DNA from 4 places in the Micromonospora sp. NPDC048839 genome. Region 4 is predicted to be linked to each of the others. Evidence: riboswitches for the same ligand, from Rfam matches in the RefSeq annotation. Region 4 holds a riboswitch; each other region holds the start of a gene.
What was found. A riboswitch is a leader RNA that binds a small molecule or an ion and turns the genes downstream of it on or off. The one in region 4 is predicted to bind cyclic di-AMP.

Region 1: linked by a shared signal. The riboswitch ahead of AB0C25_RS33800 (hypothetical protein) and the one ahead of AB0C25_RS22950 (C39 family peptidase) in region 4 are both predicted to bind cyclic di-AMP.
Region 2: linked by a shared signal. The riboswitch ahead of AB0C25_RS00370 (hypothetical protein) and the one ahead of AB0C25_RS22950 (C39 family peptidase) in region 4 are both predicted to bind cyclic di-AMP.
Region 3: linked by a shared signal. The riboswitch ahead of AB0C25_RS29625 (NlpC/P60 family protein) and the one ahead of AB0C25_RS22950 (C39 family peptidase) in region 4 are both predicted to bind cyclic di-AMP.

The regions. Positions count from the first base shown of each region.
Region 1 covers NZ_JBEZGL010000028.1:56,083-64,246, forward strand. Annotated here, with positions in the region: gene AB0C25_RS33775 (hypothetical protein) at 1-218, shown strand, start outside; gene AB0C25_RS33780 (carbonic anhydrase) at 461-1,087, opposite strand; gene AB0C25_RS33785 (alpha/beta hydrolase) at 1,251-2,198, shown strand; gene AB0C25_RS33790 (AAA family ATPase) at 2,307-4,421, shown strand; gene AB0C25_RS33795 (cation diffusion facilitator family transporter) at 4,529-5,446, shown strand; cyclic di-AMP (ydaO/yuaA leader) riboswitch at 5,558-5,689, shown strand; gene AB0C25_RS33800 (hypothetical protein) at 5,746-6,762, shown strand; gene AB0C25_RS33805 (hypothetical protein) at 6,969-7,469, shown strand; gene AB0C25_RS33810 (SRPBCC family protein) at 7,745-8,164, opposite strand, start outside.
Region 2 covers NZ_JBEZGL010000001.1:72,612-80,775, forward strand. Annotated here, with positions in the region: gene AB0C25_RS00355 (hypothetical protein) at 52-411, opposite strand; gene AB0C25_RS00360 (MarR family winged helix-turn-helix transcriptional regulator) at 528-863, opposite strand; gene AB0C25_RS00365 (carbonic anhydrase) at 1,090-1,812, shown strand; gene AB0C25_RS00370 (hypothetical protein) at 1,870-2,889, opposite strand; cyclic di-AMP (ydaO/yuaA leader) riboswitch at 2,894-3,024, opposite strand; gene AB0C25_RS00375 (YibE/F family protein) at 3,191-4,579, opposite strand; gene AB0C25_RS00380 (metal-sensitive transcriptional regulator) at 4,770-5,066, opposite strand; gene AB0C25_RS00385 (copper ion binding protein) at 5,162-5,371, shown strand; gene AB0C25_RS00390 (hypothetical protein) at 5,386-6,390, shown strand; gene AB0C25_RS00395 (heavy metal translocating P-type ATPase) at 6,403-8,164, shown strand, end outside.
Region 3 covers NZ_JBEZGL010000020.1:133,800-140,017, forward strand. Annotated here, with positions in the region: gene AB0C25_RS29615 (NlpC/P60 family protein) at 1-817, shown strand, start outside; gene AB0C25_RS29620 (N-acetylmuramoyl-L-alanine amidase) at 873-2,849, opposite strand; cyclic di-AMP (ydaO/yuaA leader) riboswitch at 3,084-3,219, shown strand; gene AB0C25_RS29625 (NlpC/P60 family protein) at 3,233-4,273, shown strand; gene dcd (dCTP deaminase) at 4,337-4,915, opposite strand; gene AB0C25_RS29635 (pyridoxamine 5'-phosphate oxidase family protein) at 5,015-5,575, shown strand; tRNA gene AB0C25_RS29640 (tRNA-Gly) at 5,814-5,887, shown strand; partial or broken gene AB0C25_RS29645 (hypothetical protein) at 5,983-6,218, opposite strand, start outside.
Region 4 covers NZ_JBEZGL010000012.1:123,249-131,412, reverse strand. Annotated here, with positions in the region: gene AB0C25_RS22960 (CDP-glycerol glycerophosphotransferase family protein) at 1-1,190, shown strand, start outside; gene AB0C25_RS22955 (alpha/beta hydrolase) at 1,213-1,959, opposite strand; gene AB0C25_RS22950 (C39 family peptidase) at 2,085-2,933, opposite strand; cyclic di-AMP (ydaO/yuaA leader) riboswitch at 3,166-3,307, opposite strand; gene AB0C25_RS22945 (hypothetical protein) at 3,592-4,362, opposite strand; gene AB0C25_RS22940 (acyltransferase) at 4,535-5,746, opposite strand; gene AB0C25_RS22935 (glycosyltransferase) at 6,023-7,192, shown strand; gene pseI (pseudaminic acid synthase) at 7,329-8,164, shown strand, end outside.

The DNA.
Region 1 (8,164 bases), on a different contig from region 4:
GCGGCAAGCACGCCTACGTGCGGAACCTGACCAACGGCAAGACCGCGCACCTGCGCACGGACTCCGACGCCTTCGTCGAGGAGATCCGCGTGCTGGCCGCCGCCGGCCACGCCGCCAAGATCCGGGCCGAGATCAACAACCTGGCAGTCACCCACCCGGGTGACGGCTGGGAGGCCACCGAGAAGCGCCTGGTCGCGGCCGGCGTCTTCGAGGGCTGAGCCCTCCCCCACCGCATCATCGAAACCGCCCGTCGGGAGTTCCCGGCGGGCGGTTTCGCGTGTCCGGGGCGAGATCCACTCGACTTCCTGAAAACCGGGGCGTCCCGGCGGGCCGGACACCCCGAATTCACGAAACCCGAGTCGATCAAGCGTTCGGCGCGCTGGGGTCGGTCGAGCGGAGGCGGCGTCGGTCGAGCGGCGGCCGGTGGGCTCAGCCCGGGTCGAGCGGCGGCCCGGTGGGCTCAGGCCGGGTCGAGCAGGGCGACCTCGCCGGTGGCCAGGTCGTAGAGGCCGCCGACCACGGCCACCCGGCCGGCGGCGACCGGTCCGGCCAGCAGGTCGTCCTCGCGCAGGGTGCGCACCGTCCGGCGGACGTGCCGGCGGATCGCGAGCGGCAGCACCGCCGGGTCGTCGATCCCCGCCCCGGTCACCGCCGGGGCGATCTCGTCCACCAGGTACGCCAGCGAGCCACCGGGGCGCTCCCCGGCGCGCACCGCCGCCACCGTGGCCTCCACCGCGCCGCACCGCTCGTGCCCGAGGACCAGCACCAGCGGTACGCCGAGCTGACCGACCACGTACTCGATCGACCCGCACACCGCCCGGTCGAGGACGTGCCCACCGGTACGGATCACGCAGATCGCGCCGAAGGTCTGGTCGAAGATCGCCTCCAGCGGCACCCGCGAGTCGATGCAGCCGAGCACCACGGCGTACGGCTGCTGGTCGCCGGAGGCGGCGGCCGCGGCGGCCGTGACGTCGTGCCCGTGGATCGGCTGCCCGCTGACGAACCGCCGGTTACCGGCGAGCAGGTCGGCCAGCGCGGCGCGAGGAGTGCCGCCGGCCTGCCGCCGCTGCCCCGACGCCTCGCCCATGGGCGCTCCCGACGACCCCATGCCGTCCAGCTTGGCCCTCCGGCGGCCACCACGGGCGGGGTCGGGGAATGTCAGCCGCGGCGCGATTGGCGTGGTGTCCTGGCGGGTAGCCGGATATTGGAGGGACTGGTGGGTGGTGCCGGGCGACCCTGGGGAGGTGACGATGCCGGAGCGCTTCGAGGTCGGTATGCCCGACGGTGTACGGCTCAACGTCGAGGCGACGGGGCCGTCGGACGCCCAGGTCACCGCCGTCCTGTTGCACGGCTGGACGTTGGACGGGCGCGCCTGGCACCGGCAGGTCGACGCGCTCACCGCGGCGTCGGTCGGCGGATCGGTGCGGGTGGTCACCTACGACGCGCGGGGCCACGGCCGGTCCAGCTGCATGGCGTTGCCCTCGGCCACCCTGGCCCAACTCGGCGACGACCTGGCGGCGGTGCTCGACACGGTGGCGCCGAGCGGCCCGGTGGTGCTGGTCGGGCACTCGATGGGCGGCATGACGATCATGGAGTACGCCCACCGCCACCCCGCGCACTTCGCCGCCCGTACCGCCGGTCTGGTCTTCGTGTCCACCACCGCCGAGGGGCACACCCACACCGCCTACGGGCTCTCGCCACGGATCGCCCGACTGATCCGGCTGGCCGAGACGACAGGCGCCGGCGTGCTGGCCCGGTGCGGCTCGTGGCGAGCGCCCCGGGCGCTGCTGAACGCGCTGCAACCGAGCATCAGGTGGATGCTGTTCGGGGACCGCTGCGAGCCGGCCGATATCCGGTTGGTGACGTCGGCGGTGGCTCGTGCCTCGCTGCGCTCGATCGGCGGGTTCCGTGCCTCCATCGGCACCCAGCACCGACTGGACACCCTCGGCGCGTTGGCGCATCTGCCGGCCGCCGCCCTGGTCGGCGACCGGGACCGGCTGACCCCGCCGCCCTGCGCCGAGTCGATCGCGGCGGCCCTCCCGGCCACCGAGCTGACCGTCTGCCCGGGCGCCGGACACATGTTGATGATGGAGCGCCCGGACGAGGTCAACGCCGCGCTCACCGGCGTCCTGCGTCGGGTGCTCGGCGGGCCGACGGCCCGGATCGCCGGCGCGACCGCCGCCGGGACGGGTGTCTGAGCGCGTTCCCGCACCTCGGGCGCGGCGGGCACGGCCCGGGGCCGTACCCTTCTGCGGTTGGCTTGCGCGGTTTCCGCCGCCTGCCGGCGACCTTCGAAGGAGCGTGCGTTGACCGACCAGACCGGCCTGGAGCAGGAGATCGCCGTCGAGCAACGACACCTCGACCGGGTGTACGCCCGACTGGCCGAACTGCGGCGCTCGGCGGTCCGCGCCGAGCGTGACGGCTACCGGATCGCCCGGGTGGGCACGTTCGGCGCGTTGGTCGAGCGCGACGCGATGGTCTTCCACGCGGCGCAGCGGCGGCACGTCCTGGACGCCGAGTACGAGGGGTTGGTCTTCGGCCGGCTGGACCTGCGGGACCGGCAGGTGCTGCACGTGGGGCGGCTCGGGATCCGGGACGAGGACGCCAGCACGCTCGTCGTCGACTGGCGGGCACCCGCCGCAGCCGCCTTCTACCAGGCCACGCCGGCGCAGCCACTGGACGTGGTGCGTCGCCGCACGATCCAGTCCCGTGCCGAGCGGGTCACCCGGATCGAGGACGACCTGCTGGACCCGACCGCCGCCCCGGAGGGAATGACTGTCGTCGGCGACGGCGCCCTGCTGGCTACCCTGTCCAAGGCGACCGGCCGGGGCATGCGCGACATCGTGGCGACAATCCAACGGGAGCAGGACGAGGCGATCCGTTCGCCCGGCTCCGGGGTGACGATCGTCGCGGGCGGGCCGGGCACCGGCAAGACCGCGGTCGCCCTGCACCGGGCGGCGTTCCTGCTCTATTCCGAGCGCAGCCGCTACGCCGGGGGCGGGATCCTGGTGGTCGGCCCGTCGGGGGTCTTCGTCGAGTACATCGCCTCGGTGCTGCCCTCGCTCGGTGAGGACACCGCCACCCTGCACTCGCTGGGCACTCTCTTTCCGGGGATGACCGCCACCCGCACCGACCCGCCCGAGGTGGCGGCGGTGAAGGGCTCGCTGCGGATGCGCCGGGTGCTGGAGCGCGCGGTCCGGGACGCGGTGCCGGGCGGCCCGGGTGAGCTGCGGCTGCTCTACCGGGGCACGCTGCTGCGACTGGTTCGGGCCGAGCTGGACCGGATCCGGGACCGCGCGCTGCACCGTGGCGCCCGCCGCAACGAGGTGCGCCGGGCCGGCTTCGACGGGGTGTTCGCCGCGCTCTGGGCGCAGGCCCGCGAGGTGGGCGTTCGCCTGCCGGACCAGCGGACCTTCGAGGCGGAGATCGCCGACCGCGCCGAGTTCCGCGAGTTCCTCAAGGCGTGGTGGCCCCGGCTGCACCCGCGGCACGTGCTCGGCTGGCTGGCCCGGCCGGAGCGGCTGCGCCGGTACGCGGGCGGGATCCTCTCCTCCGCGGAGATCCGGCTGCTCAGCGCCGCGTACCGGAGCCTGGAGTCCGACGGGTTGACCATCGCCGACATCGCGCTGCTCGACGAGTTGGACGCCCTGCTCGGCAAGCCGGCGCAGCCGGCCAAGGCCCGCCGCGACCCGTTCCAGCTCGCTGGCGGCGTACGCGAGTTGACCACCGCGAGCGAGCGGCAGCGGGCGGCTCGGGCGGCGGCCCGGGAGCGTCCGGAGGACTACCGGGACTACGCGCACGTGGTGGTGGACGAGGCACAGGACGTGTCGCCGATGCAGTGGCGGATGGTCGGCCGGCGCGGCAGCCTGGCGTCCTGGACGGTGGTGGGTGACCCCGCGCAGACCGCGTGGACCGGCGACCCGGAGGAGCTGACCCGGGCCCGGGACCAGGCGCTGGGCCGGCGTAAGCGGCACGATTTCACGCTCACCACCAACTACCGCAACTCCGCGGAGATCTTCGCGGTGGCGGCGGCGGAGATCCGCCGGCTCTACCCCGACCTGCCGCTGCCGACCGCCGTGCGCTCCACCGGGGTCGATCCGGTCGAGCTGGTGGTGCCCGCGAGCGGGTTGGAGACCGCCGTCGTGAAGGCGGCCGCCGGGCTGCTGGCCGAGGTTGAGGGCACGGTCGGGGTGATCACGCCGGTCCCCCGCCGCGACGAGGTCGCCGGTTGGCTCGCCGCGCTCGACGCGCCGCGCCTACAGGTGGTGACCAGCCTGGAGGCCAAGGGCATGGAGTACGACGGGGTCGTGCTCGTCGCCCCGAGCGAGATCCGGGCGGATCCGGGTGCGGGCGTACGCACCCTGTACGTGGCACTCTCGCGGGCCACGCAGCGGCTCACCACGATTGATCCAACCGGCTGATCCGGCGCGCCTCGCGTGGCGGACCAGCGGTCCGCGCCACAGTTGCATACATAGCGATGTGAGCATACATTTGACCGGGCCCCAACCGGCGGCGGAAGGTGGATCTCGTGGGCGCAGGTCATGACCACCACCATGGGTCGGTCGCCAATGCCGCACACCAGCACAGGGGCCGGCTCTGGGCGGCGTTCGGGCTGCTCGCCACCCTGATGGTGGTCGAGGCGGTGGCCGCCCTGCACACCGGCTCACTCGCCCTACTCTCCGACGCCGGGCACATGTTCACCGACGTGCTCGGCATCGGGATGGCGCTCGCCGCGATCACCGCCACCCGGCGGGCCACCACCGACCCCCAGCGCACCTTCGGGCTCTACCGACTCGAGGTCCTCGCCGCACTGGCCAACGCCGTTCTGCTCTCCGGCGTCGCGATCTACGTGTTGATCACCGCGATCCGCCGCTTCGGCGACCCGCACGAGGTCGTCGCCGGCCCGATGCTCGTGGTGGCCGTGCTCGGCCTGCTCGCCAACATCGCCGCCTTCGCCCTGCTCCGCGCCGGAGCCCGGGAGAGCATCAACATCCAGGGCGCCTACCTGGAGGTGCTCGGCGACCTGCTGGGCTCACTCGGCGTGATCGGCGCGGCGCTCCTCATCTCCGTCACCGACTGGTGGTGGGCCGACCCGCTGGTCGCCGTCGCCATCGGCGTGTTCATCCTGCCGCGCACCTGGCGGCTGGCACGGGCCGCCGTCCGCATCCTGGTGCAGGCCGCCCCGAAGCACCTCCAGGTGACCGCCGTGCACGACCGGCTGGCCGCGGTCCCCGGGGTGGTCGAGGTGCACGACCTGCACGTCTGGACGCTCACCTCCGGCATGGACGTGGCCTCCGCGCACCTGACCATGGCACCGGGCGCGGAGGTCGGCGCGGTGCTCACCGCAGCGCGTACGGCCCTGCACGACGACTTCCAGATCGAACACGCGACGCTGCAGATCGAGCCCGGCGCCGCCTCCGGAGCCTGCGGCTCGATCGAGTGGTGACACTTTTCTCGTGACGACGTACGCACCGTCCGTCACATCGGCTGCAGCCGCCCCACCCGCACCGGTAGGCTCGGTCCCGGCCTCCACCAGGCGGCGCCCTCCAGGCGCCGGTGGCGGCCGCCGCCTAATCGCCCAACCGGGCGAACCGGGGAACCACGTTCCTGGGGTGTATCCGCGTCAGCGGTAGGGATCTTCCGTCCCGAACCCGTCAGCTAACCCGGTCGGCGGCTGACGGAAGGACATGCGCAGTGGCACCAGCACGACCACCCGCCGCCCGACTGGCGGCCCTGATCGTCGCGATGTTCGCCCTCGGCGTCGCGATCCCGGCCGGCACCGCCTCGGCCGCTCCCCCGACCGGCCTGCGGGCCGCCGCCGCACCCGACTCCGACGAGGAGGGCGGCACCCCCGCGCTCCGCGCCCAACTCGAGGCCGCCAGCAAGGGCTACCTGGACGCGAAACGCGCTCTGGACACCTCCGTCAAGCGGCAGCAGCAGCTCGCCACCCAGCTGAAGGAGATCGAGGTCGAGCTTGCCCAGCGCGACGGCAAGGTCGGTCAGATCGCCGGCGTGGCGTACCGCACCGGCCGGCTCGGCGCGGTGTCGGCGCTGCTCAACAGCAGCAGCCCGGAGGGCTTCATGGACCGGGCCGCCGCCCTGGAGGCGGTGGCCGCCAACGAGGACCGGGTGCTGCGCGATCTGCTCGCCACCAAGGACCAGGCCAACCGCACCCGGACCGCCCTGAACGGCGAGATCACCGAACAGCGCAAGCAGGTCACGGTGATGGCCAAGCGCAAGGACCAGGCCGAACGCGCCCTGACCGTGGCCAACACCCCCAAGCCGCAGACCACCGCCGACAGCGGCTCCAACCGGGGCACCTCCAGCGCCAACGCGAAGGCGGCACCCCGCAACTCCGACGGCTCCTGGCCATCCGAGTCGTGCAGCGTCAACGACCCCACCCCTGCCAACGGCTGCATCACACCGCGCACCCTGCACGCGCTCAACCAGGCCAAGGCCGCCGGCTTCACCAGGTACGTCTCCTGCCACCGCCCCAGCGGGTCCGGTGAACACCCGAAGGGCCGGGCCTGCGACTTCGCCGCCCAGGCGAGCGGATTCGGCGGCAACGCCACCGGCGGCGACAAGACGTACGGCAACAACCTGGCCGCGTACTTCATCCGCAACGCCGACCGGCTCGCCGTGCTGTACGTGATCTGGTACCGGCAGATCTGGCTGCCCAGCAGCGGGTGGAAGTCGTACAGCGGCGCGAGCGGCACCCCCTCCACCGACCACACCAACCACGTGCACCTGTCGGTCTACTGACCCACCCGACGGCTCCCCCGGTCCCGGTCCGGGGTGATCCACTCGCGGTCGCCGACTCCGGGGTGCCCGGACGACGGGATGCCCCGGAGTCGGCGATGTCGTGTTGATCAGGATCGTGTCGCCGGGCGGGGGTACGTCGCCGGGCGTACCCCGGATGTCGTCGGTGGTCGGACGACCTGGCGCGGGTCGGCGGGCAGCATCGCGGTATGCGTCGGATCCCACCCACCGCCCGCAAGGGGCTTCTCACCCTGCACCTGGTTACCTCGCTCGGCTGGCTCGGCGCCGACCTGGTGCTCCTCACCCTCGGCATCGCCGTGCAGCGCGGCGCCGACCCGGCGGTGGTCTACCCGGTCACGGCGCTGGTCGGCACGGTGCTGTTCGCGCCGCTGAGCGTCCTGGTCTGGCTGATCGGGGTCGCCAGCGCGCTCCTCACCCCGTGGGGGCTGTGGCGCCATCGCTGGGTGCTGGCCAAGCTCGTGCTCACCACGGTGCTGGTCGGGCTGGTGTTGTTCCTGCTCACGCCGAATCTCCGGCACGCCGGCGCGGTGGGCGCCGCCCTCCCCGCCCGCGACCGCGTCGACCTGGTCATCGCGCCGGCGGTGTCGACCACCTTGATGATCATCGCGACGGTGCTGTCCACGTACAAGCCGTGGGGCCGACGTCCCGCCGCCCGACCCGCCCTGGCGCGGCACGGCCGCAACCCGTGACCGCGCCGCGGCGACCGCGTTGCCACAATCGCGCTGCCACGACCGCGCTGCCGCAATCGCGTTGCCGCAATCGCGCTGCCACGACCGCGCTGCCACGACCGCGCTGCCACGACCGCGCTAAAACCAGGATGTAGTGGCCTCCCGACGCCCGCAGGCCACTACATCCTGGATCGAGCACGATCATGAGGCGGGGCGGCGGGGCGTGGACGGGTCAGGCCGGGAGCGACGGGGTCGCCGGGGCGACGGGGTCGCCGGGGTGGTGGAGCGTCGGCGGGTCAGGCTGGGGGTGGTGGGTCACCGGCGCGGTCGAGGGCCGGGCCGAGGCGGGCGGCGAGGGCGAGGTGAGCGGCCCGCGCCTGGCGGAACGCGTACCGGAACAGCGGCGTCGGCGCGGTCAGGGTGATCTCGACGTCGATCCGGACCAGACCATCCGGCTCGGCGCGCAGTCGAGTGTGGTTGCGCACCGTGGTGGCGGGCCACTGGCGGGCCACCATGACGATCTCGTCGTGCTCGCTGATCAGCACGTCCGCGTGGTAGGTGGTCCGGAAGCGCAGTGGGCCGGCCACCAGCCTGTCGTTGATCGTGTAGCTGGCCTGGGCGCCGGGTCGGGGCGGCAGTTGGCGGACCTGGACGATCAGCGGATGCAGCTCGCCCTGTCGGGTCAGGTCACTGAGCATCGCCGCCGCGTCGGCCGG
Region 2 (8,164 bases), on a different contig from region 4:
GTGGCGGACTACCGGAGGCCGGGCAGGGCCCCGGGGATCACCGGGCCAGGATCAGCGGACGGGCGGACCGCGTCGCGCGGGGGTGCCACGGCCGGGATCGATGGCTGGGGCCTGACCCCGGCTCTCCGCGATCGGCGAGGTCTCCGCGGTGGTGCCCGCCGGGTCAGCCGGCCGGACGGCAGCGGGCTGGGCCGCCCGCTCGGTGGCCGGCGCGGCATCGGGGCGGACAGTCGCCACCCGGCTGCTCACGGCACTGGGCCGCAGCTGCGTCGAGGCAGGTGGTGGGGTCGCGGCGAGGGCGCCGCCCAGGCCGACCGCGAGCACCAGCGCGGTGATCGCCAGTCGGGTCAGCTCACGCAGCGACCGCAGCACAGCCCAACGGGCCGGGCGGACCAACACTGCGGACGACACCCGACCAACCTAACGCCTGCCCTGCCGTGGCGCAGCACGGCGACGGCCCGGGAGGCCGTGACCGCCACCACCCTGCGCACTGTGGACGGCGGGTGTCCCACCTGGTGTCGAGTGGGTCAGACCTCGGGGTCGACCTCCGTGGTGGGCGTTTCGGCGAACAGCGCGAGCAGGTCACCGACCTGGCGGTCGGCCTCGGCGGGGTGCCGGAACCGGCCGGCCGGATTGAGGGTGTACTCGTTGCGCCGTCCGACGCGGGTGCGGTGCAGGTAACCCTCCGCCTCCAGGTCGGCGACGATCGCCTGCGCGGCCCGTTCGGTCACGCCGACCTCCGCGGCGACGTCGCGTAGCCGGGCGGTGGGGTCGCGGGCGATGGCCAGCAGCACGTGCCCGTGGTTGGTGAGGAACGTCCAGTTCCGCCCGCCGCCGGTGGCACCCGTCGCGGTGCTCGCCATCGTGTGACCGCCTCTCCGGGCGTCCGCCCTGCCCTCCGGGAGTCTCGCCCGTCGTGCGTTCGGCGCGTCACCCAGGGGTCGAACCGACGTCAACGTATGAAATCTAAATCACGCATACCTTGACGCATCTTAGGGTGCGTGTGACGGTGGAGCCCGAGCCAGCGCCGTCGCCGGCCCGCTGATAAGCCCTCTGACCAGGTCAGACGCATGAAGACGAGGTGCGGGGATGAGTCGTCCTGGAACTCCCGGCGGGCAGCCGGGTCCGCAGCGGATCGCCGACCGGGCGTCCGCGCCCACCGAGCCGGCCCAGGCGTACGCCGAACTGACCGCCGGCAACCGGCGCTTCGTCAGCGGCGCCCCGCGCCACCCCAACCAGGACGCCGGGCGCCGGTCCGCCGTGGCCGACGGGCAGCACCCGTTCGCGGTGATCGTTGGCTGCTCCGACTCCCGACTGGCCGCCGAGATCATCTTTGACCGAGGGCTGGGCGACCTGTTCGTGGTCCGCACGGCCGGGCACACGGCCGGTCCGGAGGTGCTCGGCAGCGTGGAGTACGCGGTGACCGTCCTCGGCACCCCGCTGGTGGTGGTGCTCGGCCACGACTCGTGCGGGGCGGTCCAGGCGGCGCGGGAGACCGCGGCGACCGGCACCCAGCCTCCCGGGCACCTGGGCGCGGTCGTCGATGCCGTGCTGCCCAGCCTGCGCCGGGCCGAGGCCGAGGGCGTGGACGACATCGACGGGATCGTCGACATCCACATCGCGCAGACCGTCGAGACGCTGCTCGGGCAGTCGCCCGTGCTGGCCGCCGAGGTGGCGCAGGGGCGGTGCGCGGTGGTGGGGGTGTCGTACCGGCTCGCCGCCGGGGTGGTGCGCCCGGTGGCCGCCGTACCGGCCGGCTTCGCGACGCTCGGCGTGCCGACCGGGTCGGCCGACCCGGCCGCGGCCGCCTGACACGTCGAGGGCCGCTCCGCGCGACGCGGAACGGCCCTCGACGAAGGATGCTGCGGGTCAGAGCATCGACATGTGCACGTGGTCGGTGTGGTTCGACGGCCCGCTGTACGACTTCCAGCCGGTCGCCGGGAACCAGATCTGCCGGTTCCAGATCACGTAGTAGATGCCGAGCCGGTCCGCGTTGCGGATGAGGAACGCGGCGACGTTGTTGCCGTACGTCCGGGTGTCCTCGTTGTGCCAGGGTGAGAAGCCGCTCTTCTGGAGCGACCAGTCGCAGGCGCGGCCCTTCGGGTGCTCGTACGGTCCACCATTGCGGTGACAGCCGACGAACCGGGTGAAGCCGGCCCGCCGGACCTCCTTGTACGCGTGCAGCGTGCGCGGCGTGACGCAGCCGGACGTGGTGGGGTCCTTCTCGCTACAGGACTGCGCCTTCCAGTCGCCGTCGGCGGTGCGACCCGGGCCGATCTTGGCGACCGGCGAGGTGGCGTCCACCAGGCCACCGGTGAAGCCCTTGCCGCCGACCAGGGCGAGCGCCTTGTCGGCCTCGCTCTTGCGCTTGGCCATCACGGCGGTCTGCTTCTGCTGCTCGCGGACCTCGGTGTCGAGGAGCAGCTTGGCCTGCTCGGCACGGGCCTTCGCCGCGTTGACCTCGGCGAGCTTGTTCTCGTTCACCATGTTGATCTCGTCGAGCATCGCGGCGCGCTGCACGAACGTGTCCGGAGCGTTGCTCTCGAGCAGCATCGCGAGCGCACCGATCCGACCGGTCCGGTACGACTGGGAGGCGATCTGCCCGACCTGTGGCGCCAGCGCGTCCAGGTCGGCCTTGGCCCGGTCCACCGCCACCGCCAACTCCAACTGCCGTTTCTTGGACTTGTCCAGTTTGGACTTGGCGGCGGAGTAGTCGCGGTTCACCTGCTCGATGACGTCGTTGAGCAGCTTGGGCTCGTCGTCCTCCTCGTGCCCGGACGGTGTGGGGGTCGTCGGGGCGGCGTGGGCCGGGAGGGGGCCGGCGAGCACGGTCAGTGCGGCGATCACGGCCACCACGGGTGTCAACCAGCGGCGTAGGGGTGCCGTCACAATGTTCCCTTCCGTCGACCGCCGACCGGGTTAGCTGACGGGTTCGGGGCGGAAGTGGCCCCTACCGCTGACGCGGATTCACCCCACACACCTGGGTCCCCGGCTCGCCGGTTGGCGATTGGGCGGTGGCACCGCAGGCGCCGCTTCGCGCCTTCATCGGTAACCGGCAGCGAGGTTACCCGAGAGTCGACTGGGTGAGCTACGCCTGGATGCCGACCAAAAGTGTCATTTCGCCATAGCGTTGGGTAACCAGTGACGCGGTTCTCAGGGGGGAGACCCGATCTGGTCACGCTGAGGAGTGTCACCATGCCGTATCCGTGCTCCTGTTCGACTCCGGCCACCCGTCGGTGGCGGTGGATGGGGGCGGGGTCCGCGTCTGGTCCGGCTCGTCGGGTCGAGAGGCGCGCGGCGAACTGAGGGCGGCCAGCGCCTCCGCCCGGTCGGCCTGGGGGCGCGGCCGAGCCACCTCGGCGGGCGGCGTGGTCTCGCTCGGCGGCGTGGTCTCGGCGCGCCCGGCGGCGGTCACGATCGCGGCCAGCCCGGTGGTCAGTGGCACGGCGGCGATCAGCCCGAGGGTGGCGACCGCGCTGCGGACGATCTCCTGCGCGAGGAACTCGCTGGTGAGCAACTGCCCGATCGGCCGAGCGTCGGCGGTGAGCAGGAGCAGCAGGGGCAGCGACGCGCCCGCGTACGCCAGCACGATGGTGTTGACAGTGGAGGCGATGTGCGCCCGGCCGACGCGGGTCGCCGCACGGTACAGCTGCAGCCGGGTCAGCCCGGGATTGGCGTTCGACAGCTCGGTGACGGTGGCCGCCTGGGTGACCGTCACGTCGTCCAGCACCCCGAGCGAACCGATGATGATCCCGGCGAGCAGCAGGCCGTGCAGGTCCACGTCACCCTGGAACATCGACAGTGTCGTCGCGTCCTCGCTGCCGAAGCCGGTGAGGTGGGTCGCCGCGGTGGCGACGGTGGCGAGCGCGCCGGTCAGCACCAGGCTGCCCAGGGTGCCGAGCACCGCGACCGAGGTCTGCGCGGTGACGCCGTGGGTCAGATAGAGCACCACGAACATGATCAGGGCGGCGCCGACCACCGCCACCAGGAGCGGTGACCGGCCGGCGCCGATGCCCGGCAGCACGAAGGTGAGCAGGATGGCGAAGCTGGCCGCCAATCCGGCGAGCGCGGCCAACCCCCGCCACCGGCCGAACGCGACGATCGCGGCGGCGAAGACCACCGCCAGCCACACCAGCGGGGTGCCGCGCTGGTGCTCGGCGATGTTCCAGTTGCTGACCGTGGGATCGGTCGGATCGGTCAACTCGACCAGGATGACCTCGTCGCCGACGTCGACACGTGGCGCGCCCGGGCCGTCGGGCACCGGTGTCCGCACCTGCTGGCCGGCTGCGGGTCCGTCGTCCACCCGGACGTCGACAGTGCCGCACGGCCCGGTGCCGACCCTGGGTGTGCCCTCGGGGCTCGACGGCAGCGGCGGGCACGGCTCGGTCACCACCCGGGTCACCGTGCCGGCGTAGCGCGGCACGTCCGCTCCGCCGTCGGTCTGCGGTGCTCCTCCGCGCGGCCAGAGCAGCGCCGCGGCGACCACGGTGGCGACGAAGAGGGGCACCACGGTCATGACGAGGATCCGTCGCACCCGGGGCGGGGCGGACGGAGCGGGGCGGGCGTGGTCGGAACCCAAGTCGAGACTCCCAACGATCCGGTGCGGGATACGTGTCAGCGGGCCGCGCGGTTCAGTGTCCTCGCCGAAAGGCGGCGCGAGGCGCGGCGGATCGCGGACCGACGACCACGCGATCACGGACGGTCAGTGCCCGACCCTGGTTGCCCGGAAACCGACCTCGCGCCGCGGGTGCCGGCACCCGGGCGTGTCGTCAGCTGCGCTTCATCAGCCGGCCGACCGCCGCCATCATCTCGGTGGCCATCTCGTCGGCCCGACCCTCGGCGGCCCCCTCGTGCATGCAGTGCCGGGCGTGCCCGTCGAGCAGCCCCAGCGCCACCTTGTCCAGTGCGGCCTGGATCGCGGAGATCTGGGTGAGCACGTCGATGCAGTAACGGTCGTCGTCGACCATCTTCTCGATGCCGCGGACCTGACCCTCGACTCGGCGGAGTCGCGCGAGCAGCTGGTCCTTGCTGGCGGTGTACCCGCGGATCGGGGTGGGTGCGCTCATGCCGACCAGGATAACCTACCCCCTGGGGGTATGGTACGGTGCAGTCCGGTGGTGATACCCCCACCGGGTACCGGTACGGCGAAGGAGACGATCCGATGGTCAACACGACGTTCCAGGTGCAGGGCATGACCTGTGGGCACTGCGTCAGCGCGGTGAGCGTCGAGGTCGGCGGCATCGCGGGCGTCCGCGACGTCCAGGTCGACCTCGCGACCGGGCAGGTCACCGTGAGCAGCGAACAGCCGCTGGACGTGCAGCTCGTCCGGGCGGCTGTCGACGAGGCCGGCTACGACCTCGTCGACGCGTGAGCGGAGGGGCCGACATGCGTACCGGGACGAGACTTGTCGGATTCGCTGTCGGCCTCGCGGCGATCTTCGGGGCGACGTACGGGATCGGCCGGGTGGTCGACCGCACTCCGGTCGCCGAGAGCCGGCACGACGGGGGCGCCGCGAGCCGGCACGACGGGGGCGCCGAGAGCCGGCACGACAGCGACGCCGTCCCGGCGACGGGAGAGCGCGGCGGGCCGGCCGACCGGATTCCCGGTGGGCTGCTCGTCACCGACCGTGGCTACACCCTCGACCCGGTCGACGCCCCGGCCGACGAGTTCGCCTTCCGGATCACCGGTCCGGACGGCCAACCGGTGACCCGGTACGACGTGGCGCACGACAGGAGGATGCACCTGATCGTGGTCCGACGGGACCTCTCCGGTTTCCGGCACGTACACCCCGACCTGGCTGCGGACGGCACCTGGCGGGTCGGCACGCCGCTGGCCGGCCCCGGGCAGTGGCGGGCGTTCGCCGACTTCGCCCCGACCGGGGGTGAGCCGCTGACGCTCGGTGTCGACGTGACAGTCCCCGGCGAGCTGACCGAACGACAGCTGCCCGCCCCGGCGACCAGCACCACCGTCGACGGCTACACGGTGACCCTGACTGGCTCGCCGCAGCCCGGCCGCACCGCCCCGCTCACGTTCACCGTCAGCCGGGACGCTCGACCGGTCACCGACCTGGAGCCCTACCTGGGCGCGTACGGGCACCTGGTGGCACTGCGTCGGGGTGACCTCGCGTACCTGCACGTGCATCCGGACGGGACGCCGGGCGACGGACGGACCCGGCCCGGCCCGGCCGTCAGCTTCCTCGCCGAGGTCCCCTCGGCCGGCAGTTACCGGCTCTACCTCGACTTCCAGCACGGCGGGACGGTGCACACCGCCGAGTTCACAGTCGTCGCCGGCACCCCGCCGACCGGCACCCCGCCGACCGGCACCAACCCGAGCGGACCCGCGCCGAGCGGGGGCGCCGACCACGGCACCCCCGGACACGGGCACAACTGACGGGACCACACGATGACCACCACCAGCAGACCGCTGCCCGCGGCGCCCAACCGGATCGAGTTGGCGATCGGTGGGATGACCTGCGCCGCCTGCGCCGCCCGGATCGAGAAGAAGCTCAACCGGATGGACGGCGTGAGCGCCGCCGTCAACTACGCCACCGAGAAGGCCACCGTCCGGTACGCCGACGGCGTCACGCCGGACGACCTGATCGAGACCGTGCGCAAGACCGGGTACACGGCGGCGCTGCCGACCCCGCAGCCGATCGAGGAACCGGCCGATCCGCTGCGTGGCCCGCGTACCCGGCTCTGGGTCTCGGTGGTGCTCAGCGTCCCGGTGGTCCTGCTGGCCATGGTCCCGGCCTGGCAGTTCGACTACTGGCAGTGGCTGTCGCTGACCCTCGCGGCCCCGGTGGTGGTCTGGGGTGGGCTGCCGTTCCACCGGGCCGCCTGGACGAACCTCCGCCACGGCGCGGCCACCATGGACACGCTTGTCTCACTCGGCACCCTGGCCGCGTTCGGCTGGTCGCTCTGGGCGCTGTTCCTCGGTGACGCCGGCCTGCCCGGAATGACACACCCGTTCCGCTTCGACATCACCCGCACCGACGGCGCCGGCACCATCTACCTGGAGGCGGCCGCCGGGGTGACGGTGTTCATCCTGGCCGGCCGCTACTTCGAGGCCCGGTCCAAGCGGACCGCCGGTGCGGCCCTGCGCGCCCTGCTCGACCTCGGCGCCAAGGAGGTGGCGGTGCTGCGCGACGGGGTGGAGACCCTGATCCCGGTGGACCGGCTGGCCGTCGGTGACCGGTTCGTGGTGCGTCCCGGGGAGAAGATCGCCACCGACGGGGTGGTCGACGAGGGTACCTCCGCCGTCGACGCCAGCATGCTCACCGGTGAGTCGGTGCCGGTCGAGGTCGGTCCCGGCGACGGCGTGGTCGGCGCCACCATCAACGCGGGTGGACGGCTGATCGTCAGCGCCACCCGGGTCGGCGCGGACACCCAACTCGCCCGCATGGCCGACCTGGTCGAGCAGGCGCAGAGCGGCAAGGCCGCCGTGCAGCGCCTCGCGGACCGGATCTCCGGTGTCTTCGTGCCGATCGTCATCACCCTCGCCGTGGGCACGCTCGGCTGGTGGCTGGGCACCGGGGCCGGCCCGACCGCCGCGTTCACCGCCGCCGTCGCCGTGTTGATCATCGCCTGCCCCTGCGCGCTCGGCCTGGCCACCCCGACCGCGCTGCTGGTCGGCACGGGTCGGGGCGCCCAACTCGGTGTGCTGATCAAGGGTCCGGAGGCGCTGGAGTCGACCCGCCGGGTGGACACCGTCGTGCTGGACAAGACCGGCACCGTGACGACCGGCCGGATGACCCTGGTGGACGTGGTCCCGACGAGTGGCGTGGATCGGGGCGAGTTGCTCCGGCTCGCCGGTGCGGTGGAGGCCGCCTCCGAGCATCCGATCGCCCGCGCGGTCGCGGCGAGCGCCGCCGAGGAGGGGTCGCTGCCCCCGGTGACGGGCTTCGGCAACCTCGAAGGGCTGGGCGTGACCGGCACTGTCGACGGAAGGGTCGTGCTCGTCGGTCGGGTCCGGCTGCTGCGGGAGCGGGAGATCGACGTACCGCCGGAGGTCGAGTGGGCCGTCCGCGACGCGGAGGCCGCCGGCCGTACGGCGATCGTCGCGGCCTGGGACGGGCGCGCCCGGGGCGTGCTCGCGGTCGCCGACGTGGTCCGGCCGACCAGCCGGGCGGCGGTGGCCCGGCTGCGGGCGCTGGGGCTCACCCCGG
Region 3 (6,218 bases), on a different contig from region 4:
GTTGGAGCCCACTATCGAGCAGTACAACAAGGTCAGGGCGCAGCTGAAGGTCAATCGGCAGAAGTCGGCGGACCTGCAGAAGAAGATCGAGCCGCTGGCGTTGCAGAGCGAGTTGGCGCTCAACCGGGTGGGCGATCTCGCCTCCCGCTACTACATCTCGGGTCCGTCGCACGACATCGGCGCACTACTGGTCAGCGCCAAGCCGGACACGCTCACCGAGCAGCTCACCATCCTCGACCGGCTGGCCGCGCAGGAGCGCAAGGAGGTCGAGGGCGTCCTCGCCGTGCGGGCCAAGTACGACGGCGAGAAGCAGAAGCTGGACTCCCTGATCGCCACTCAGACCAAGCAGCAGAACGAGTTGGCGGCCAAGAAGAAGCAGATCGACGCCGAGATCAAGCAGCTTGAGGCGTCGATGCCGAAGACGACGGTCAAGACCGCCGGCTGCCCGACCATCAACGGTGTGCTTGCCGTGGCCGCCCAGAAGGCGATCAAGACCGCCTGCCAGCAGGTCGGCGATCCGTACGTCTGGGGTGCCACCGGCCCGAACTCGTTCGACTGCTCGGGGCTGACCCAGTACGCCTACAGGTCGGCCGGGATCTCCCTCACCCACCACACGGGAGACCAGTGGAACGAGGGCAAGGCCGTGGCGCGAGCCGAGGCCCGCCCCGGTGACCTGGTCTTCTTCTACTCGGGCCTGAGTCATGTCGGGTTGTATCTGGGTAACAACCAGATGGTGCACGCGCCACGTGCCGGTAAACCGGTGCAGGTGTCCAGCATCAACACCATGCCCGTCGCCGGGTTCCGCAGACCTGGCTGATCCACCCCGTGCGACACGACGGCCCCCGGTCACCGACCGGGGGCCGTCGTCGTGGTCAGCGGGGTGCGCCCACCGGGGACGGCAGGAGCTGCACGTCGGCCAGGTCGACGTACATGATGCGGTGGCCGAACTGGATCTGCGCGTACCTGTTCTTGCCGCGGATCACCGTCCAGTCACCGGGCGAGGAGCCGTCGACAGTGCTGGCCCGGTAGTACTCGCCCGGCAGCACCGCGCCGACGGCGTACCGCTGCCCGGCGGCAAGGGTGTACTGCAGTGGCGAGATCGTCTGGTAGGGCACGCCGGTCGGGTAGGCCGCCTGTTCCGGGTAGGCCCGTCCGTACACCGGGATGGTGGCTCGGCCGGGCTTCGGGGTGGCCACCAGTCCGACCGTCCAGCTGGCGGTGGGCGCGGACGCCGGGTTGTGGAACCAGGCCCGTTGCCCGAGATACCAGATCGCCGTCCAGTCGCCCTGCCGACCGGCCAGCGCGTACGTCTGCCCGGCGGAGGCGCGGGCGCCGTGATCCGACACCTCCATGGTGTTCGGGGTGCCGTCGGGGCGGAGCGCGATGTCGTTCACCAGTGGCGCGTCCGCGGCCGGCGCGGAGCGCAGCACCACCGCCGAGGAGCCGCGTGGCGCGCACGGCATGCCGGCGGTGACGCAGCCGACGAACGCCGGCTGGTTGGTGGCGAAGTCCGGGTCGATCCGGACCAGACCGGTGGCCGGGGTACCGGTGTCCAACCGGGGCGCGTGCAGCAGCTCGAAGTAGTGGTTCCAGTCCCAGTACGGGCCGGTGTCCCAGTGCATTCCTCGGACGTTCGCGGCGATGGTGCCGGGCACGTTGTCGTGGCCGATGATGTGCTGGCGATCCAGCGGGACGCCCAGCCGCAGCGCGAGGTGTCGGACCAGCTTCGCCGAGGTCCGGTACATCGCCTCGGTGTACCAGGTGCCCTGCGCCGCGAAGCCCTCGTGCTCCAGCCCGACCGCCTTGGCGTTGACGTACCAGTTGCCGGCGTGCCAGGCGACGTCCTTGGTCTTGACGTGCTGGGCGATGTGCCCGTCCACCGAGCGCAGCGTGTAGTGCCAGCTCACGTAGGTCGGGTCCGAGACGAGTCGCAGGGTGGTGGCCCAGCTTCCCTCGGTGTCGTGGATGACGATGTACTCGATCTTCTGCCGGGCGGGCCGGTCGGACAGGTCGTGGTTGCCGTAGTCCCCGTCGCCGAACGCCGCGTAGGGAGCCGGGATCCACTCGCAGGAGATGGTCCGGGGGCATTCCAGTCCGTCCGGGCGGGCGAGCCGACGCAGACCCAGTCGGTCCAGCCACGATCGCTGCGGCCGGATCGCCCGGGCCGGCAGCGTGATCCGTTGGCCGTCGTCGGTCACCCGCGACGCGCCGCTGCCGATGGTGGTGAAGACCTCGTCGGCGAAGGCCGCCGCGGCGTCTGCGCTGTCCGCGCCGGCGTAGCGGGCCACCGCGCCGTACCAGCTGGCCGGGTCGGTGCCGGCCCCGACCGGCGCGCCCAACTCCCGCTGGTACGAGGCCAGCAGCGCGGCCCCGCCCCGGATGTTGGCGTCGGCGTCGGTGCGCAGCGCGTCGGGGTTCGCGCCGGTCAGCGCGGCGGCGGCATCCACGGTCTGCAACGCTCCGGCGGGTGGCGCCGGGTCCTCGGCCGGCGGGGGCGCGGGTGCCAGCGCGCTACGGGAGTCGTCGCCACGCGGGTCCTCGGCGCCGGTGTCGTGGTGGCCGCCCACGGGCAGGGCGGCCACGTGTCGGGCGGCGGTCAGGTGCATGGGGCCGTAGCCGCCGCTGGTGCTGGGTGTGCCGGCGTTGCTGTCCCAGCGGGACTCCAGGTAGGAGACGCCGAGCAGCACGTCGGTCGGTACGCCGTACTCGGCCGCCGCGGCGGCGTACCGCTGCTGGCGGTCGGCCGTCGGTGTGGCGGCGGTGGCGGGTGGTGGGACCGCGGTCGCGGCGGCGACCACGGCGGCGGCGAGCAGCGCACGCCGGCCGAGGAGCAGGGTTGGATGGTGCATCGAACCCCCCAGATCTCGCGGGTGAAGATGTGGTCACCCTCGCGCCGCCCGGGAGTCCGCGTCAATACCTTTCTATGTGTCGACTCCTTGGGAAAGAATTCTTCACGTACGGCCGGTGATCCTCTCCGATCGGTACGGAGTGTCACGGCCGCACGGGTTGCGGAGTGGTAACAAGCGTCTCTACTCTGGTCATTCGTCGGCCCGATAGCAGCTCCGTCCAGCCCGGGCGGTAACGGACCGACACCGCCGAGTCGTTTCCGAACGAACCGGGGACCCATGTCCCCCGGGGTGAATCCGCAGTCACTGCGGTAGGGCGCCCACTTCCCGCCCGAACCCGTCAGCTAACCCGGTAGGCGGTCAGGAAGAAGGAGTACGGAACCCCGGTGGCACTCCATGCCCCGCGGCCGTCGTCCGAGCGGTCGGCAGCAGCCGGCCCGCCGTCGATCGCGCCGCGCCCACGCTGGTCCCGCTTCACCACCGCGCTCGCCGCACTGGCCGGCGTCGCCGTCGTCCTGACCGGCAGCGCCACCGCGGCCCACGCCGACCCGTCCGTCGCCGAGATCGAACGCCAGATCGACGCCGACTGGAACAAACTCGAACCGGTCATCGAACAGCACAACGCCACCCGCATCGACCTCGCCAACAAGCGCAGGCAGGCCCAGGCGCTGGCCGCCCGGATCACCCCGCTGGAGCGTCAGGTCGACGCCGCGATGGACAAGGTCAGTGCCCTGGCCGTACGCGCCTACAAGGGCGAGAACGTGCTGACCGTCAACGCGGTGCTGGGCAGCCAGTCACCCAGCGAGGTGGTCGGCCAGCTCGAAATGCTCGACCGCTTCGCGCACAACCAGCAGCAGGACGTCCGCGAGGTGTCCGACCTGCGCGACGAGTTGGCCAGGCAGAAGGCGCCGCTCGACGAGATGGTGACCCAGCTGACCCGTACCGAGGCCCAGTTGGCGGCGAAGAAGAAGCAGATCAACGACGAGATCGACAAGCTGCAGAAGCTGCGCCTCAAGGTGTACGGCAGCGGTGGCGGCGGTCCGTTGCGCCCGGCCCCCTGCCCCGGCAGCTATCCCGGTGGCGCCGCCGGCACGGCGGTCAAGTTCGCCTGCGCGCAGATCGGCAAGCCCTACGTCTGGGGTGCCGAGGGCCCGAACTCGTACGACTGCTCCGGGCTGATGCTGGCCGCCTGGGCGAAGGCCGGGGTGTCCCTGCCGCACAACGCCGCCGCGCAGAGCCGCGTCACCAAGAACGTCAGCAAGGGCGACCTGCGCCCCGGCGACCTGGTCTTCTACTACAGCGACATCCACCACGTCGGCATGTACGTCGGTGGCGGCTGGGTGGTGCACGCCTCGCAGGCCGGCCAACCGGTCAAGATGAAGAAGGTCGACGACGGCCCGATCCACAGCTACGGCCGTCCAGGCTGATCCGGTGTGTCGACCGAAGGGCCCGTCGCGATTCGTCGCGGCGGGCCCTCGTCGTTCACGGGGTCAGCGGGTGGGCCAGGTGCGCCAGTGCTGCCAGGCGCGGCTCGGCGTCGGCCCCCGCTGCCCCTGGTAGCGCGAGCCGTAGACCGCAGAGCCGTACGGGTGCTCGGCCGGCGAGGAGAGCCGGAAGATGCAGAGCTGCCCGATCTTCATACCCGGCCAGAGAGTGATGGGCAGGTTCGCGACGTTCGAGAGTTCGAGCGTGACGTGACCGGAGAAGCCGGGGTCGATGAAGCCGGCGGTGGAGTGCGTCAGCAGCCCGAGCCGCCCCAGGGAACTCTTGCCCTCCAGGCGGCCGGCGAGCTGGTCGCCCAGCGAGATGACCTCAAGCGTCGAGGCGAGCACGAACTCCCCGGGGTGCAGCACGAACGGCTCCCCGTCGGGGACCTCCACCGCCGACGTCAGGTCGTCCTGCTGCATCGCCGGATCGATGTGGGTGTAGAGGTGGTTGTTGAAGACCCGGAAAAGCCGGTCCAGCCGTACGTCGATGCTGGAAGGTTGGACCAGGGTGGGCTCGAACGGCTCCAGGCCCAGCGTGCCGGCCTTGATCTCGGAGACCAGGTCGCGGTCGGAGAGCAGCATCGGACCACCTTAGCGGCGGGCCTCAAAACCCCCGAATTCGGTGCCGGTGACCAGCGCGTCGAGGTCGCCGCTCGTACATTTGTTCGATAGAATGCCCACATGGCTTCCTGGTCCGAATTCGCCGCCGACGAGCCCCGACTCGCCGACGGGATCCGTGTTCTCCTCCAGCAGTACGGGCCGGGCTTCGGCTACCTGGCCACGGTCCGTGCCGACGGCGGGCCCCGGGTCCATCCGGTCTCCCCGGTCATCACCGACGAGGGTCTTTTCTGCTTCATCATCGACTCCCCGAAGCGCCGTGACCTCGAACGCGACGGCCGCTACGCGCTGCACTCGTTCCCGCCGGAGGAGAGCGACGACGAGGCGTACGTGGCGGGTCACGCCCGCCCGGTGACCGATCCGGCACGGGTCGCCCGGTTGGCGCAGGGCGCCCGCGCCGAGCCGCAGGTCGACTGGCAGCTGTTCGAGTTCACCGTCGACGTGGCGATGCTGACCCGCCGCGAGCAGCACATCACCGGCGTCCCGGGCCTCGCGCCGGCCCGGCCGGCCGTTCGGGTCTGGCTCGACCCGCATGCCCCGTCGGCGGTGGCGACCGCGCCGCTCACCGTGCCGCAGACCCGCCCGACCCGCCGCAGCCGTGACGTCCAGTGCACGGCCGCCTGACCACGGACCAGGGTCAGCCGAATGCCGGCTCCGTGCGTGACGGAGCCGGCATTCAGCCGTCCGCCCCGCCCCGCCGGCGGCCGCCCGGCATGATCCACTCCGTTTCGGTGATATCGCGGTGTCCCGGCCGCTCGGATGCCCCGACTTTCAGGACCCCGAGTGGATCAACCCGGGCCGAGCGGCGGGCGGGGGTACCTGGGTGCACGGGCTCGACGACTCGGGTACAGTGGTGCCGCTTGCGGGTGTAGTTCAATGGCAGAACATCAGCTTCCCAAGCTGACAGTGCGGGTTCGATTCCCGTCACCCGCTCCACCGCGAAGGCCCTGGCCAGGACTTGCCTCCTGGTCAGGGCCTTCGCCGTCGCTGGCCGCCACCTGACAGGTGCGGGCCGAGAGTGACAGCCGCGCTCAGGTGCGGATCAGAGCGATGATCAGACCGGTTACCGCACTGATGAAGGCGGCGAGTGCCAGGATAATTCCGCGCGCCGCGTGGATGCCTCGAATCACGCCAGGTGAAACCTGTCGTGACTCCTCGTTGTCCGCGCTGGGCGGCCTTGTTACGGTCATGGAGGTGCCTTCCTTCGAGCTCCAGCGGGCTTCGGGCAGGTGATCTGAAACGGCATCCGTGGCTAGTACTCCAGCAG
Region 4 (8,164 bases):
CCCTGGACCTGGCCCGGCGGCGGTTCCGGCCGGGAGCCGGCGGCGGGCCGGTGGCCCGGGCACTGCGCCGGCACCAACCGGAGTTCCTGCTCTACTTCTCGGCGCCGCCCGGCTCGGAATACCAGGTCACCATGTGGCTGCCGTACCTGGAGCGAATCGGCCGGCCGTTCCTGGTCGTGCTGCGCGAGCCGGAGTTCCTGGCCCCGATCGCCGCGGCCACCGACGCGCCGGTGGTCTACTGCCCCACCCTGCGGGCCATGGACGAGGCGCTGGTGCCGAGCCTGCGGGCGGCGTTCTACGTCAACCACGGCGCGAAGAACAGCCACTGCATCCGCTTCACCCAGCTCACCCACGTCCAGTTGCACCACGGCGACAGCGACAAGGCGCCGAGTGCCAACCCGGTGTCCGGGATCTTCGACCGGATCTTCGTGGCCGGCCCGGCGGCGATCGACAGGTACGCCCGCGCCGGGGTGCGGATCCCGGCGGACAAGTTCGTGGTGGTGGGCCGCCCGCAGGTGGAGTCGATCGAGGTACGCCCCGAGCCGGCCCGGGGGTTGGCGACGCCGACCGTGCTCTACACCCCGACCTGGACCGGGCACCACGCCGACGCCGACTACTGCTCGCTCCCGGTCGCCGAGGGGCTGCTGCGGCGGCTGCTGGAGCGCGGCGCGACGGTGATCCTGCGGGCCCACCCGTACACGGCGCAGAACCCGGCCTCGGCACGGCAGTTGGGTCGGCTGACCGAGGTGCTCGTCGCCGATCGTGCCCGCAGCGGACGCCAGCACGTCGTCGGCGCGGCGGCCCGCGAGCTGAGCCTGACCGAGTGCGTGAACCGGTCCGACGCGTTGATCTCCGACGTGTCCGGGGTGATCTCGGACTACCTCTACTCCAGCAAGCCGTACGCGGTCACCGACATGGGCGACGAGGGCGACCGGTTCGCCGAGCGGTTCCCGCTGGCCGCGTCGGGTTACGTGCTGCGTCGGGACCTGTCCAACGTGGACGAGGTGTTGACCGCAATGCTGGACACCGATCCGCTGGCCGCGGAGCGCTGGGCCACCCGCCGGCGTTACCTGGGTGACTTCCCCGCCACGTCGTACGCCGAGGCGTTCCTGACCGCCGCGCGCCGGGAGCTGACGGCGACGGAGGACCCCGCGGCCGAACGCTCGCCGCAGCTCTCCCCCCTCGCCTGACCCGGACTGTCCGCCCAGAACCTCAGCGGTACGCGTCCAGCAGCGCCAGCACGGCCGCCGGATTCTCCACGTGCGCGTTGTGCCCGAGACCGGGCAGCGTGGCGACCGGCACGCCGTACTCCTTGAGCTGCGCGTCGGTGACCATCGGGTCGTGCTCGCCGCGCGCCAGCAGCACCGGCACGTCGGTCGCCGTCAGCAACCCGGTCAGGTCGGGCTCGCCGACGGCGAAGGCGTTCGGATCCATGGCGAGCCGCCACCGGCCGTCGACCTGACGAAGGCCGGCGTCCACCACCGGGTGGTCCGGCGGGAGCAGGCCGGCCAACCCGGAGACGCGCAGGTAGCGGCGGGCCGCCTCGGTACGGCTGGCGAACCAGCTCACCGGGCGGGCGGCCAACTCGGCGGCCCGTTCCAGTTCGCCGGGTGACCAGAGCGCCTTGATCCCCAAGCCGACCACCGCGTCCACCGGCATCCCGGCGTCGCGCGCGGCCAACGCGAGGCCCACCACGCCACCCAGCGAGTGCCCGAGCACGACGAGCCGGTCGTCGGGGGCGAGGGTCGGCGCGATCCGCTCGGCGAAGCCGGCGAAGGAGTACGACGGCAGCGGCGACGCCCAGCCGTGGCCCGCGAGGTCCGGTGCCAGCCACCGGCCGGGCCAGTGTTGCTCCAGGTACGGCGCCCAGGGCAACCACACGTCGCCGGTGGCCCCCATGCCGTGCAACAGCAGCAGGACCGGCCGTCGACCGGCGTGACCACCCGATTCATCCACCACGGCCGCAGTCTCCCACGGTTCAGCGCCAGGGACGAGAGTCGTCGACGGGGGCGTACCGCCGTGGACGACGCGACGGGCGCCGGCCCCTCGTGAGGGACGGCGCCCGTGGCGGTCAGCGTGCCGGGTCAGGCGGAGTAGCCCCGGCTGGCGATCCAGTTGGCCAGGTCGATGGTGGTGACCCAGTACGACGGGTCGGCCGGGTTCGCCGAGTCGGCGATGCGTACCGTGCGGCCGTTGTCCTTGTAACCCACGACGGCGATGTAGTGCCCGCCGCCGTAGGAGTGCCAGCCGCCGTCGGTGTCGGTGGCGTCCCCGACGACGTTGGCGACCACGCCACGGCCGTCGGTGATGGCCTTGACGACGTCGGCCTGGAGGCGGTCCATCTGCGCCGGGCTGGGCGCGCCAGCGAACATCCGGGTCCGGTACGGGGAGCCCTTCACCTCGGCGTTGAGCACCCGGGTGGTGTCCTCGGCCGAGTTGGTGCCCATCTCGGTGGTGCCCAGTTCGGCGCCGAGCTCCTCCTGGGTACGGTCGATCCCGGTGGCGCTGAGCGCGTTGCGGGTGGCCGCCGGGCCGCAGTTGTAGTACGTGTTCTGCGCCTCGTACTCGTAGTCGAGCACCTTTGTCGCGGGCGGCTTCGGCCGCTCCGGCTTCCGGGTCAGGTCCGGGTTGCTGCTGGCCTTGGCGGCGGGCGCGGCGGCGCTGGTGGCCGGGGCGGCGCTGCTCGGCGCGGCGCTCGCCGACGGTGACGCGTCCCGCACCTCGCCCCGGGAGGCGGCGACGTCGGTGCGCATCTCGGCGACAGTGGTCGCGGTGCGCTGGCCGGCGGGCGCGTCGTCGGCGGTGGCGAGCAGGGTGCCGGTGGTGGCGGCGAGCACGAGGGCCGCGGCGGAGGCGGCGACGATCTGGTACGGGCGCTCGGTCGCGATGCGGCGGAGCTGACGCTGCATGGTGTGCTTCACGGGGTCCTCCACGGTCGGGGGGAGAGCGGCACACCGGGGCCGGACCGGTATCCGGGCAGGCGCCAGCGCGCGGACGATGGTCCGCGGGTGGTGAACCGCTCAGGGGAAACGCCCGGCGGGGCCGGGCGGTGAGGCGATGACCCGGGGGGTCAGCTCACCGTCTCGTGACGGATGAGCGGGGGCACCGCTGCGCCGTGGAGGCGTGGGAACAGCCGAGGGGTGGAGAGGTGCTGCACGAGGATGGAACTCCTTCCGACACCGCCTACCGGGTTAGCTGACGGATTCGGGCGGGAAGATCGCCCTACCGCGGGCCGTGGCTCGCGGATTCACCCCGGACTTACTGATGGGTCCCCGGTTCGTTCATCACGATTGAGCGGGTCGGCGCGGCGTCGCCTGTTGCGATCGGTTACCGCACCGGACGGGACGACACTACTGGCCCGTTCACACCATGCCAAGCCAGGTTCACCTGCGTAAACCCGAATCGGCGCGGCAATTTCTGCGCGTTCTGCCGCTGACGTGACTCGATGGGACAAGCGGTTACGGTGACGCCTATGGGCGACAACCGGACAGGTCGCCGAAACTGCGGTCAGAATCCCGGGAAGAATCGCGCCGGACGTGCCGGACGCCCGATTTCGCAATCCCGTGACCGGGCTCACACAACGGATCGGACTCAACCCGCACGGGCCGGGCGCCAGCGTGCCACGACGGCGGGACGGGCCGCCCCGCGCACCAGCCGGCGGGCGGGTGCCCGACTCGGCCGCAGCCGGGCCGCTGCCGCGCACGCCTCCTCGGCAAGGGTGCGCGCCGACTCGGCGGCCAGTTCCGCAGCCCGCCAGGCGGCCTGCTCCGCGCTGGCGGCGGCCTGGTGCTCGGCCCGTCTCGCGTCCCGGATCGACCGGCTGAGCAGCGCTTCCTGCTCGACCGGGTGCCGCCGGGGATCCCAGCCGTGCCGGTGCCCGAACACGTCGCTGAGCTGCGCCATGTTCAGGTCGCCCCGCCAGTACGCCGCCGTCGCCGCGCGGTGCAGGTAGCGCTCCCGGGCGGCGTACTCGGCGGGGGTGCGGGGCGTGGCCGGGGTGGGCAGCGCCCCGGACCCCGCGAAGCGGCGCGCGGCGGTGTCCGCCTCGTCGTAGCGCGCCCAGGCGCGTTCGGCCTGCTCCTGACCGGCCAGCCAGGCATCGCGTCGCCGGTGGGCCGTCCGGGTCGCGCCGGCCGCCGCGACGGCCACCTCCTCGGCGTACCGACGCCTGTCGACGATCGCGGCCGCGGCCACCTCACGCGCGGTCGGCACGGCGGGAGACGGGTCGCCGGTGGGCCGGTCCCGTTCGGGCCGGGCGACAAGCACGGCGAGCACGCCCAGCGCCAGCAGGAACAGGGCCGACCAGATGGCAGCGGCCTGCGGTACCTCGGTTACGAACTGGTAGAAGACGGTGGTCTCCATGGTCGGCACCTCGCTGGGCAAGCAGAGCGATGGGGAGCCCCGTCGGCCACCTGGCCACGGTGAGCGCGACCGGAAGCTACGTCCTCACGCTACCGTCGTGCCGACCCGGGCGCATCGACCGCTGGCGTGTCGACGCGCGCCGCGCCGAGCCCTCTGACCAGGGTGGACGGTGTCAGCGGGTGTCCGCGTACGTTGATCGACTGTCGGTCTGGTCGGGTCCGCCGGTTTCGGGGGCGGCGTCGCCGGGGGCCCGGGTTCCGGCCGTGCGTTGTCCGGGGACGGACGCCGATCGGGCCGGGCGGCGCGGCGCGAGCCGGCGCATCATCGGGGTTTCGACGTAGCGATGCAGCAGCCCGGCGAGGAGCAGGGTCACCAGCAGGAAACCGAGCACCACGGCCGGGCCGCGCCATCCCCTGAAGCCGGTCCCCCAGTCGCCGGTGAAGCGCAGCACGCTGGTCATCACCAGCACGTGCACCAGGTAGAAGGCGAAGGAGACCTCGCCGAGCCAGACCAGCGGGCGCGACCGCCACGGCGACCGCCGGTCCCGCACGTCCGCGTCCGCGGCGGCGGTGATCACCAGCAGGTACGCGACCGCGAGCAGCGTGGTCCACAGCTCCGCGGGAATCCACTGCGCGGCCGCCGCCCAGACGCCCACGAAGATGAGGCTGGCCCAGGTCAGCCCGGGGCCACGCCAGAGACCCCGGCGCATCAGCTCGGCCGCCACGGCGCCCAACCAGAACTCCAGCGACCGCACCGGCGGGAAGATCTGGGTGAACCACCACCGGCTCACCTCCGGCACCAGGTGTTGGGCCGGCCAGAGCGCGAGGATCAGCAGTGGCAACGCGACGATCAGCGCCCAGAGCAGCTTCGGTCGGGCCCGGCGCAGCAGCGGCAGCACCAGCGGTAGACAGAGGTAGAAGAAGAACTCGCAGGAGAGCGACCAGCTCACCGTGTTGATGCTGTAGAACCAGCCCGGCCGGGGGTCCCAGGCCTGCAACAGCAGCAGGTTCTCCAACGCGGCGGCAGGCAGGACCGGGTCGGCGAACCACCAGGCGACAAGCACCGTCGCCCCGAACAGCACCAGGTGGTTGGGGTAGATCTTGGCAACTCGTCGCCGCCAGAAGGTGCGCCGGGAGTCGCCCGGGCGGGCCGACCAGACCAGCACGAACCCGCTGAGGATGAAGAAGAACTGCACCCCGGACAGGCCGAGGCTGAAGACCTTGTCGACAACGGCCTTGACGTCCGGCTCGGCGATGATCCGCATGGTGCCCGCGTGGAACCCGAAGACCAGCAGCGCGGCGATCCAGCGCAGCCCGGTCAGCGAGGGCAGCCGGGGCGGCGCGGAGACGGGCCGGGCGGTCGACGCCGCGGCGGCGCTCGTCATGGGCGGATACCGAGGCTTGGCAGGGTCACCAGCACGTTCGTATCCTCCTCGACGCGGCGTGGACGGCACGACGGTGACGCCCGCGACGGCCCGGCGGGGCCGCACCGGGGCACCCTACCGGGTCACTCCCGGGTGAACCGGACGTGTCCCGCCCGTCGCGGGCCTGGTCCCGCCGGCCGGCGTTAACCTTTTGCTGGGCGGGAGTTCAACGACTCCACCATCCGCGGTCACGCGCGGTTCCGGGGCCGGCCATCCGGGTCGTCGAAGGTGGCGGGCGTGGTCAATGAGCCGACGCACGCACCGCTGCTGAGCATCGTCGTGCCCGTGTACGGCGTCGAGGCGTACCTGTACCAGTGCCTCGAGTCGATCCGGGCCGACATCCCGGCCGGCGAGTCGGACGCGGTCGAGTTGATCGCCGTCGACGACGCCTCCCCGGACGGTTGCGGCGACATGCTCCGCTCGTACGCCGCCGGCCACGACCGCGTCCGCGTCGTGCACCTGAGCAGCAACGTGGGTCTGGGGCTGGCCCGCAACGCCGGGCTCGACGTGGCCACCGGCCGGTACGTCTGGTTCATCGACAGCGACGACTGGGTGCCGACGGGCACGATCGCGGCCGTGCTGGACCGGCTGCGCCAGCACCAGCCCGACGTGCTGATGCTCGACCACCTGCGGGTGCACGAGGACGGCCGGCGGGAGATCGACGCGAGCAGTCACCTGCTGCACGGGATCGCTGGCGTGACCCGCCTGGACGACCAGCCGCAGCTGCTGCGGGTGCAGCACACCGCCTGGAACAAGGTGGTCCGCCGGGACTTCCTGGACCGGTTGGAGCTGCGGTTCTTCCCCGGCTGGTACGAGGACATCCCGTTCAGCCATCCGCTACTGATCGGCGCGGAGAAGATCTCCGTGCTGAACCGGGTCTGCTACCTGTACCGGCAGGGCCGGCAGGGCGCGATCACCTCCACCCGCAGTGGCCGGCACTTCGACGCGTTCGCCCAGTACGAGCGCCTGCTGGACTGGGTCGCCCGCAGGCACCCGGACGAGCGGTTGCAGGCCGAGCTGTTCCAGCTGATGATCAGCCACTACCTGGTGGTGGTGGGCAACTACGACCGGCTGCACCCGCACCTGCGGCGGGACTTCTTCCACCGGGCCGCCGAGCACTACCGCCGGTACCTGCCCATCGGCGGCTATCCGCTGCCCGCCGGGGCGAGCGGGCTCAAGCACCGCCTCGTCGGGCGCGGCGACTGGCTGGCGTACTCGGCGCTGCGCCAGGCGCACCGGATCGCCGGTCGCCTGCGCCGCAGCGGCCCGGCCGGTGGGGTCGCCCCCGGAGCCGGCCCGGTCACCGCCGACGAGGACCCGGGTCGAGGGGCGGACGTCGCGACGACGCGGGGCGGCGGGATCGCGACGGAGCGGCGGGACGCGCTGGCCGGTGGCCGACTGCCGTGACCGCGACCAGCGCACACCACGCCGGGGGCCGGATCGACTCCCGGCGCAGTGGTTGTCCAGGTCGTTCGCCCGCCGGGTGGACGACGACAGCAGCACCACCGCACGCGGGTGCGGGCATACCTGAGCAGAGGTCGGAATGACGGCGACAATCAAGATCGGACCGCACCTGGTCGGTGCCGGGGAGCGACCGTTCGTGGTGGCCGAGATGTCCGGCAACCACAACGGTGACCTGAACCGGGCGCTGTCCATCGTCGACGCGGTGGCCGAGAGCGGGGCGCACGCGCTGAAGCTCCAGACGTACCGGCCGGACACGATCACGATCGACGTCGACACCCCGGCGTTCCGGATCTCCGGCGGGCACGAGTTGTGGGGCGGGGAGAACCTGTACCGCCTCTACGAGCGGGCGCACACCCCGTACGAGTGGCACGCCCCGATCTTCGAGCGGGCGCGGGAGCGCGGGCTGACCGTCTTCTCGTCACCGTTCGACGCGACCGCCGTGCGACTGCTGGAGTCGCTGGACGCGCCGGCGTACAAGATCGCTTCTTCGGAGCTGGTCGACCTGCCGCTGATCCGGCTCGTGGCCAGCACCGGCAAGCCGATGGTGATCTCCACGGGGATGGCGACGGTCGCCGAGATCGACGCCGCGGTGCGCACCGCCCGTGCCGGCGGCGCGGCGGGCATCGTCCTGTTGGCCTGTACCGCGTCCTACCCGGCGCCGCCGGCCGACAGCAACCTGCGCCGGCTGCCGGTGCTGGCCGGCGCCTTCGACGTGCCGGTCGGACTCTCCGACCACACGCCCGGCATCGGGGTGGCGGTCGCCTCGGTGGCGCTCGGCGCCTGCTTCATCGAGAAGCACGTCACGCTGGACCGGGCCGACGGCGGCGTGGACTCGGACTTCTCGCTGAACCCGGCGGAGCTGACGGCGCTCGTCGCCGAGTCCGGCCGGGCGTACGAGGCGCTGGGTGGCACCGC